DNA from 2 places in the Brevibacterium otitidis genome. Region 1 is predicted to be linked to the other one. Evidence: predicted binding sites of a transcription regulator. Region 1 holds the regulator's gene; the other holds the start of a gene.
What was found. The regulator HspR, encoded in region 1, represses chaperone genes until heat shock. The targets are predictions, from matches to a motif close to AAGTTGAGTCNNNNNGACTCAACTT.
Positions count from the first base shown of each region.

Region 1 (4,485 bases):
GAAGAAGGCGCGGGCCCCGAGCCGATGGGCTCGACTGAGGCGCTGAAACTCGGCCTGGCCGGCTTCGCCTCCCCGGCCGTCGCGCTGGTGGCAGCCGCGCTCGCGCTCGCTGCGGCGATGCAGGCGACCGGACTGCACAAGCGGCTGGCGCTGTGGGTGCTGCGGTTCGCCGGTGAGAAGACCAGCAGCATCCTCATCGGTGCGATCGTCATCTCGATCGTGCTCGCGTTCTTCGTCCCGTCTGCCACCGCTCGCGCCGGGGCCGTGGTGCCGATCCTCCTCGGCATGGTCGCCGCGTTCGGCCTGGCGAACAACTCGAAGCTCGGCGCACTCCTCGTCATCGCCGCCGCGCAGGCGGTCTCGATCTGGAACGTCGGGATCAAGACGGCTGCCGCGCAGAACTTCGTGGCCACCGGTTTCATCTCCTCGGAGATGGGCGTCGACGTCGCCTGGGGCTCGTGGTTCCTGTGGGCAGCCCCATGGTCGGTGCTCATGTCCATCACCCTGTACTTCGTCATGCGCTGGGCGATCAAGCCCGAGGCCGACACGATCGACGGCGGCCGCGAGATGATCCGCCAGAACCTCTCCGATCTCGGCCCGATCACCGCCCGCGAGATCCGCCTCATCATCATCGCCGTGCTGCTGCTGATCCTGTGGTCGACTGAGGAGTTGCTGCACCCGTTCGACTCCTCGACGGTGACGATCGTCGCGATCGCGGTGATGCTCACCCCGAAGATCGGCGTGTTCTCCTGGAAGGCCGTCGAGAAGCTCATCAACTGGGGCACACTCGTCGTCTTCGCCGTCGGCATCTCGCTCGGCTCCCTGCTGCTCAAGACCGGCGCTGCCGCGTGGCTGTCGTCGAAGACCTTCGGGGCGGTCGGCCTGTCGGAGATGCCGATGCTGGCGATCATCGCCGTCGTGTCGGTGTTCACCATCCTCATCCACCTCGGCTTCGCCTCAGCGACCTCGCTGGCCTCGGCCCTCATCCCGGTCTTCATCGCCTTGGCGATGAGCCTGCCGGGTGCGGCTCAGGGCGGGTTCGGCTTCGTCATCATCCAGCAGTTCGTCATCAGCTTCGGCTTCCTGCTGCCGATCTCGGCACCGCAGAACATGCTCGCCTACGGCACCGGCGCGTTCACCGCCAAGCAGTTCCTCAAGACCGGCGTCCCGCTCACCATCGCCGGCTACCTGTATGTGCTGCTGCTGTCGGCAACGTACTGGAAGTGGCTGGGACTCCTCTGAGGGCTCAGGTTCACGCAGGCGCGGGCCGAGGTGGGACGTTAAGCTGAGGACATGGCATTCGATGCAGATCAGCTTCAACGCGACCTCGACCTGCGACTCCTCGGCGAGCAGTTCTTCCTGCAGGCACTCGACCAGCTCTCCCGCGCCGATCTCGACCAGCCCTCATCGCTGCCCGGCTGGACCCGCAAGCACGTTGCAGCACACGTCATCCACAACGCCGAGGCGTTCATGCGACTGCTCGAATGGGCCCGGACCGGTGAGGAGAACCGGATGTACCCCTCGCGGCAGGCCCGCGATGAGGAGATCGACTCGACTGTCGCCCACACCTCCAACGGCGATGTCATGACGATGGCCCATGAGGTCGTCGACGAGCTCAGCGACGAGTTCGACGACATGAACGATGAGGCCTGGAACGCAACAGTCGTCAACGGGCAGAGCAAGGACATCCAGGCCGCGCAGATCCCCTGGGCGCGGGCGCGGGAGGCCTGGATGCACTCCCTGGACCTCAACATCGGGATGACGACCCTCGACTTCCCGGCCGCGCTCGTCAACGCACTGCTCGATGAGATCACCGACACGTGGATCGCCCGCGACGAACCGGTCAACTACAAGCTCAACATCACCGACCGTGACAACTCCCCGCGCATGGTCGTCGCCGGGCCGGAAGACACGCGTCCAGCTGAGCCGATCGAGGTGACCGGCGAGGCCGCCGAGATCGTCTCCTATCTCACCGGGCGCGGCTGGCCGAACTCCGGACTCGAGGACAACGACAAGGGCGCCTCGGGAACGGCGACTCCACAGGACCTCCCTGAGCCGCCGCCCTGGATCTAGCACCGACAACGACGAGGAAGAGGACGAGCGTCATGAGCTACCCACCCCAGCCGCCCCCGCCGAACGGCCCGCCAGCAGGCGGTCCGCCTCCGGGAGGTCAGCAGCCTCCGGGTGGCCAGCCGCCGGCACCGCAGTTCGGCAGCCAGGCACCTCAACCAGGGCAGCAGCCGCCGCAGTACCCCGGCCACCAAGGTCAGCAGGGGCAGCCGCCGCCGCAGTACCCCGGCCAGGCGCCGCAGTACGGTGGCCAAGATCCGTATGCCACCGGCACCGGTGCCCCGAAGCCGAAGTCGAAGATGCCGCTGATCGGCAAGATCCTGACATTCATCGGCGCCGGCATCCTCGCACTCACCATCATCGGCGGCATCATCATGACGATCGCCGGCGCCTCGTCCCTGTCAGGGTTCTCCGATGAGGCGATCCGCGTCAACGGCACCACGAACCAGTTCTTCGAAGCGGAATCGGAGTGGCAGGTCTACGTGCCAGAGGACTCCGGATTCACCAGCTGCACGATCACCGGGCCCACCCCGGTGAGCAAGGGAACGAATCAGACGTCGTCCTACTCCTTCGATGGCAGGACCTATGAGTCGATCGACGGATTCTCGGTCCAGGAAGCGGGCACCTACTCGATCACATGCAACCAACCCGATGTCATCATCGCCCCACCCCTGTCGGTCGGCGGGATCTTCTCCACCGTCGGCGGCATTCTCATCGCAGTGTTCGGCGGCCTGCTCGGCGTGGGATTGACGATTCTCGGCATCGTCCTGTGGATCGTCGGCCGGAAGCGAGCACAGCGGGCATGACCGAAACACCAGTTCGACAAGGTCCGCCGGAAGCGGCGGCAGCACCGCAGCCGATCCGGCCTGCCGGTGCTGTCGTCCGCTGCGCGGTCGTGTTCGGGTTCATCTTCTGCTGGGTGATCGCCGGGTCGTTCTTCACCACTGCGCTGACCGAAACGCCCGGCCACTGGGTGCCGTGGGCGTGTGCCGCGCTCACCGCTGGCCTCACCGCGGTGACGCTCACCCGGCTGCGGTGGACGGCGGCACTCGTGCTCTCCGGGCCGGCTGCCGTGCTGCTCAGCTGGTTCGCACTGGCCCCGCTGTTTCTCGACACCATCATCTGAGGCAATCTGTCCGGGCCGTACAGCCCAGACAGCGCAAGCGGCGCCCAGCTCAGAAGCTGGGCGCCGCTTCGCATGGTCAGGTGCGAAACCTCACCGTCGATCGCCTCGCAGGCTGCCGCTTCACCGGCGGCGGTAGAGGAGGATGTCGCGGGAGGCGCGATCGGCCTCGCTGCCGCCGGGGCGGGCGCTGGCTGCTGAGGGAAGAGCCCCGGCGATCCGCACCCGCGGGCGCCTGCCGTGCATGACGGAGACGATGTCGCCGCTCTGCCCGGCGGCGAAGACCCGTGATTCGGCCTGCACGCGCTGCCGCAGTCCCTCGATCTGCTGGCGCAGCTCGTGGACGGCGGCATGCGCCTGGGTCGCGGCGTCGCGGGCCTCGTCGAGGTCGCGGCGCAGCGCGAGGATCTCCTTGATGCCGGCGAGGTTGATGCCGTCTTCCTTGCTCAGCTTCTGAATCAGCCGCAGCCGCTCGATGTCGCGCGGTGAGTAGCGCCGCCCGGCACCGGCGGTGCGCTTGGGCACCACCAGGCCCATCCGGTCGTACTGCCGCAGCGTCTGCGGGTGCATGCCCGCCAGCTCAGCGGCGACGGAGATGACGTAGACGGCGGCTGTCGCTCCGATGTTCATCGTCGCTCACCCCGCTCATCTCTCCCGGGCCCGATCGAGCAGCCCGGCTCGCGGATCCTCACCGCTGGTCGCCTCACGGAAGGCCTCGACCGCCTCCTTGGCTGTGGGCGTCAGGTTCTGCGGAACGGCGATCTCGACGGTCACCAACAGGTCACCGGTGAGCTTCTTCGTCTCGATGCCCTTGCCGCGCACCCGCAGGGTGCGGCCCGACGGCGTTCCGGCCGGGATCTTCACCCGCACCGGCATCCCGCCGAGCGTCGGGACCTCGACCTCGGCGCCGAGGGCAGCCTCGTCGAAGGTCACCGGCAGTGTCATCCGCAGGTTCGCGCCGTCGCGGGTGAACACCGGGTGGGGTTCGACCTGCACGGTGAGGATGACATCACCGGACTCGCCGCCGTTGGGGCTGGCCTTTCCCTTGCCACGCAGGCGGATCTTCTGCCCGTCCTTGACGCCTGCCGGGGTGCGCACGGTCAGCGGCTTACCGCCGGGCATCGACAGCTTGACCGTCGCACCCTTGGCGGCTTCAGTGAAGGACAGCGTCGTGTTCGCCTTGATGTCCCCGCCCTTGACCGGGCCGGTGGAGAAGCCGCCGCCGTAGGGGCTGTCATACGGGCTGCCGCCGTAGGAGCCGCCGAATCCGCCGAACAGATCAGCGAACTCCG
Region 1 covers NZ_JBHMAU010000031.1:4,381-8,865, reverse strand. Annotated here, with positions in the region: gene ACFFN1_RS04090 (SLC13 family permease) at 1-1,242, shown strand, start outside; gene ACFFN1_RS04085 (maleylpyruvate isomerase family mycothiol-dependent enzyme) at 1,294-2,073, shown strand; gene ACFFN1_RS04080 (hypothetical protein) at 2,106-2,876, shown strand; gene ACFFN1_RS04075 (hypothetical protein) at 2,873-3,196, shown strand; gene ACFFN1_RS04070 (heat shock protein transcriptional repressor HspR) at 3,317-3,823, opposite strand; gene ACFFN1_RS04065 (DnaJ C-terminal domain-containing protein) at 3,839-4,485, opposite strand, start outside.

Region 2 (4,485 bases), on a different contig from region 1:
CCGGCACCGGAGCGCTGGCCGCCGGAGACTTCAATGCCACCCTCGACCACGCGCCCTTCAGGCTGCACGAGGGCTGCGCTGATGCCGCGCGCAGCCTGCGCATGGCTGGTGCCGGCACCTGGCCTTCGACTGCTCCCAGCTTCATCGGCGCACAGATCGACCACCAGCTCTACGACAGCGCAGTCCTCACCCCGACAGCGGGGAAGTTCTTCAGCATCGAGGGCTCCGACCATCGCGGCATGGTCATCGACTACGAGCTGACCGGGGAACACGCGGCGTGACCCCGTCGGCTGAGCAGCGCCGCGTCGCACCGCGGATCCCCGCCCCGTCCCGTACGGTGCACGGCCGCCGCTTCGGCACCACCGCCGAGCTCTATGACGCGGTCCGGCCCGGCTACCCGCCGGCAGCCGTCGATGCGCTCCTCACCGCTGCCGCAGCGGGGGAGGAGCGGCTGTCCGTCTGCGATCTCGGTGCCGGAACCGGGCTGCTGAGCCGTGCCCTGGCAGCTGACGAGCGCGTCGGCTCACTCATCGCCGTCGACCCCGATGCCCAGTTGCTCGTCCGCAACCCGGTGACGACAGCGATCGGCACCGCTGAGGAGATCCCGCTGCCCGCTGCCAGCGTCGACCTCGTGACCGTGGCACAGGCGTGGCACTGGTTCGACGAGCAGGCCGCGGCCCGCGAGATCGCCCGGGTGCTGCGACCCGGCGGGCGGCTGGCGATCCTCAACAATCAGCTCGATGTGCGCATTCCCTGGGTGCTGCGCCTGGCCCGCATCATGCACGCAGGCGATGTCTACCGGCCCGGCTGGCGCCCACACCTCGGGCGCGGCTTCGCCACGGCAGCCACGCAGAAGCATCTCTTCACCACCTCGGTCACGGCTGACACCATCGTGCAGCTGGCGGCAACCCGCTCGTACTGGCTGCGCTCAGACGACCGCACCCGCGCCCGCGTCGAGGCCAATATCCGCCAGTACCTGGCAGCGGAAGCCGGCTTCCCTGCCGAGCGGACCTTCGACCTTCCCTATCTGTGCCTCGTGAGCATCTCAGAACTGCTGTCCGAACGGTGAGACGCCACCGGTCGCAGGGCCGTGAGAGCAGGGTCCGCCTCGGGTCGACGTGAGAGGATAGCCGCACAGGCAGGAAGGAGAGGTCATGCGTGGAATCCAACTCACAGAACATGGCGGCCCCGAGGTGCTGCAGTGCTCCGAGCTCCCCGATCCGCAGACAGACGGGAAGGTACTCGTCGAGATCAAGACCGCCGGCATCAACCGGCGGGACGCGCTCATCCGCGAAGGAGCGGGACCGCAGTACCGGCCGCAGCTGCCGCTCATCCTCGGCTCCGACGCCGCCGGCATCCGCCGCGACACCGGTGAGGAGGTCATCATCTTCCCGTCGCTCAACTGGGGCGACTCCGATGCATGCGCCGGCCCGGACTTCAGCATCATCGGCGGTCCGAGCGACGGCACCTATGCCGAACTCATCGCCGTGCCGGAGGAGAACCTCTACCCGAAACCCAAGCGCATGGCCTGGGCAGAAGCCGGGGCGCTGGCGCTGTCCGGCGTGACAGCCTACCGGGCGCTCTTCACCGTCGGTCAGCTGCAGAAGGGGCAGACCGTCGTCATCCTCGGTGCCGGCTCCGGGCTCTCGCTGCTCGCCCTGCAGCTGGCGGTCAAGGCCGGCGCCCGGGTGGCCGTGACCTCCTCGAACCGCGACAAGATCAACCTCGCGACCGAACTCGGCGCGGTCGCCGGCGTCGACTACACCGTCGATGACTGGGAACTGACCCTCCGCGATGAGATCGGCGAGGCCGACCTCGTCTTCGACTCCGTCGGCTCGACCCTGCAGGAGTCAGTCATGATGCTCCGGCCCGGCGGGGCAGTGGTGGCGATGGGCGGCACCGAGAACGGCGGCGTCGTCTCCGATTTCGACATCCGCACCCTGTATCTCACGCACAAGCGGGTGCTCGGCACCGCGATGGGATCCCCGCGCGACTTCGCCGGACTGCTCGACATAGTCGGCGATGGTTCGATCGACCCGGTCATCGACTCGGTCTATCCCCTCGACGAGGCTGCCGAGGCCCACGCGCAGCTCGACTCGAATCTGCGCTTCGGCAAGCTCGTGCTGAGCACAGACTGACCGGTCGACCCAGCAGCGCAACGGGCCGCACACCATTTCAGGTGTGCGGCCCGTTGTCCTGAGTCAGCCGTGGTCGGCAGTCAGCTCAGAGCGACTCGTCGCCGGAGACGACCTCGGGGCGCTTGGCGTGGTTGACCGAGATCTTGCGCGGCTTGGCCTCTTCGGCCACCGGGATGGTGAGCATGAGCACGCCATCCTCATAGGCGGCGGTGATCTGGTCGAGTGCAATGCGGTTGCCCAGGGTCAGCTGGCGGGCGAAGGTGCCCGTCGGACGCTCACGGCTGAGCCACTGCACCTCGGCATCATCAGTTGCGGCAACGCGCTCGGCGCGCACCGTCAGAGTGCGGTCCTGCACGTCGACGTCGATGCTGGAGGGATCGACGCCGGGCATGTCGATGCGGGCGATGAAGGCATCGCCGTCGCGGTAGAGATCCATCGGCAGTGCAGTGCTGTTGGGAGTGCGGGTGATATCAGCGAAGAAGCGGTCGAGATCGCGGATCGGATCGAACTTTGCAGCCATTGCTGGCTCCTTTCGGTCAGTGGCCGATTACGTTGAGTGTAACGCGCTCAAGTTTGCTTTCATTCCCGCATCCCGACCCGGATCCTGGGAATCAGCTTGGGATCCGTAGAGTGGGCGCATGGACTTCCTCAGCATCGTCGGCGCGCTCATCCCGGTGGCCGGGCTCATCGCCTTCGGCTGGGTGCTGCGCCGCCTACGACTGCTGGCCGACGCCGACTTCTGGACCGGGGCTGAGAAGCTCGCCTACTTCGTTCTCCTGCCCGTGCTGCTCTTCCGCAACATCTCATCCGTCGACATCTCCCACGTCGACATCGGCCGCCTGGCAGCAGCGCTCGTGCTGCCGACCGTGGTCATCACCATCGTGCTCTTCGCCCTCCACCGCGTGCTCGCCGCCGACGCACCGTCCTTCACCTCAGTCCTCCAGGGCGCGATCCGCTTCAACACGTATATCGGCCTGTCGCTCTCGGCGACGCTCTTCGGCCCCGAGGGCGCTGCGCTCGCGGCGATCGTCGGCGCTGTGCTCGTGCCTGTGGTCAATGTGCTGTCCTCGATCGCTTTCGAGGTCTTCCTCGTCGACAAGCGATCGTGGCTGGCGCTGGGTCGGTCTGTCATCGTGAATCCGCTGGTGCTCGGCTGCGCTGCCGGTGCGGCGTGGAATCTGCTGCCTGTCACCACGCCCGAGGTGGTGGCAGGGATCATCGATCCCCTCGCCGCCGCTGCGCTGCCGATCGGCCTGCTGTGCGTCGGCGCCGGGATCCGGCAGGTCTCGGTCCGTGCACACGCCTTCGCCTTCCTCACCTCCAGCGTCGTCAAACTCCTCATCTTGCCCGCGGCAACCGTCGTGTCGATGCTGGCCTTCGGCATCAGGGGAGAGGCTGCTGTCGTCGGTCTCATCTTCCAATCGATCGCCACAGCCTCCAGCGCCTACGTCATGGCCCGACAGCTCGGCGGCAACGCTGCACTCATGGCCGCCCTCATCGCAGGGCAGACGATCATCTCGATGTTCACACTGCCGATCGTGCTGAGCCTCGGCGCGCAGCTGCTGCTGTGAAGGGTGTCTGATTCCTCACATCGGGGCGTTTCGGTGATTTCGGTACGGGCGGCACGGTACGCTAAGAGACGTCCCGCACCTCCTTTCAGTCAAGGATCCCCAGTTTATGCAGCGATGTCCCCGTATCGCCGCGGCTCTTGCAGCGGTTGTCCTGCTGCTGGCCAGCGGCTGCACCTCGCCCGGCACCACCCGCGACTCCGCGGTCGACAGTGCCCAGATCATCGCGATCGACGACGGACCCTCACCGCTGTCCGAAACCGACAGCCCAGCCGATGTCACCAGCCAGCGCATCGAATCGGTCGGCGACCCGGCCTTCACACTGCGCTATCCCGAGGTCCAGGACGCGGCTGGCTTCAACCACCAGATGTCTGAGTTCATCGAGCAGCTGCGCGATACCCATATGCTCAACGGCGATGCGGCCGGGACAGGGAAGCCCGGTGCGTCAGATCCGGCAGAGACTGATGCACCCACGCCAGGGGAGAGCAGTGAGCCCGCCGCGCCCCAGACGCCCACAGAGACAGGGGAATACCGCCTCGACTGGGAGGTCGCGCGCAACAGCAAGCACTATATTTCGTTCCTGCTGCGTGATGAATCGACGCTGCCGGACGCGGCGCCCGGGGCCTTCTACAGCATGATCCTCAACCGCGACACCGGTGATGAGATCCGATCGATGGAGCTGTTCACCGTTGAGGGGCGCGAGGCGATGGCCGCTGCGGCCCTCGATGCACTCAAGACTCAGGGCTCCCCGACGCATTCGGCTGAGGCTGCCGAGCTCA
Region 2 covers NZ_JBHMAU010000018.1:89,470-93,954, forward strand. Annotated here, with positions in the region: gene ACFFN1_RS01815 (endonuclease/exonuclease/phosphatase family protein) at 1-281, shown strand, start outside; gene ACFFN1_RS01820 (class I SAM-dependent methyltransferase) at 278-1,069, shown strand; gene ACFFN1_RS01825 (quinone oxidoreductase family protein) at 1,155-2,138, shown strand; gene ACFFN1_RS01830 (Hsp20/alpha crystallin family protein) at 2,224-2,658, opposite strand; gene ACFFN1_RS01835 (AEC family transporter) at 2,777-3,709, shown strand; gene ACFFN1_RS01840 (polysaccharide deacetylase family protein) at 3,816-4,485, shown strand, end outside.
Region 2: ACFFN1_RS01830 (Hsp20/alpha crystallin family protein) is a predicted target of HspR. The motif match lies at 2,688-2,712, and genes of this name have one in related genera.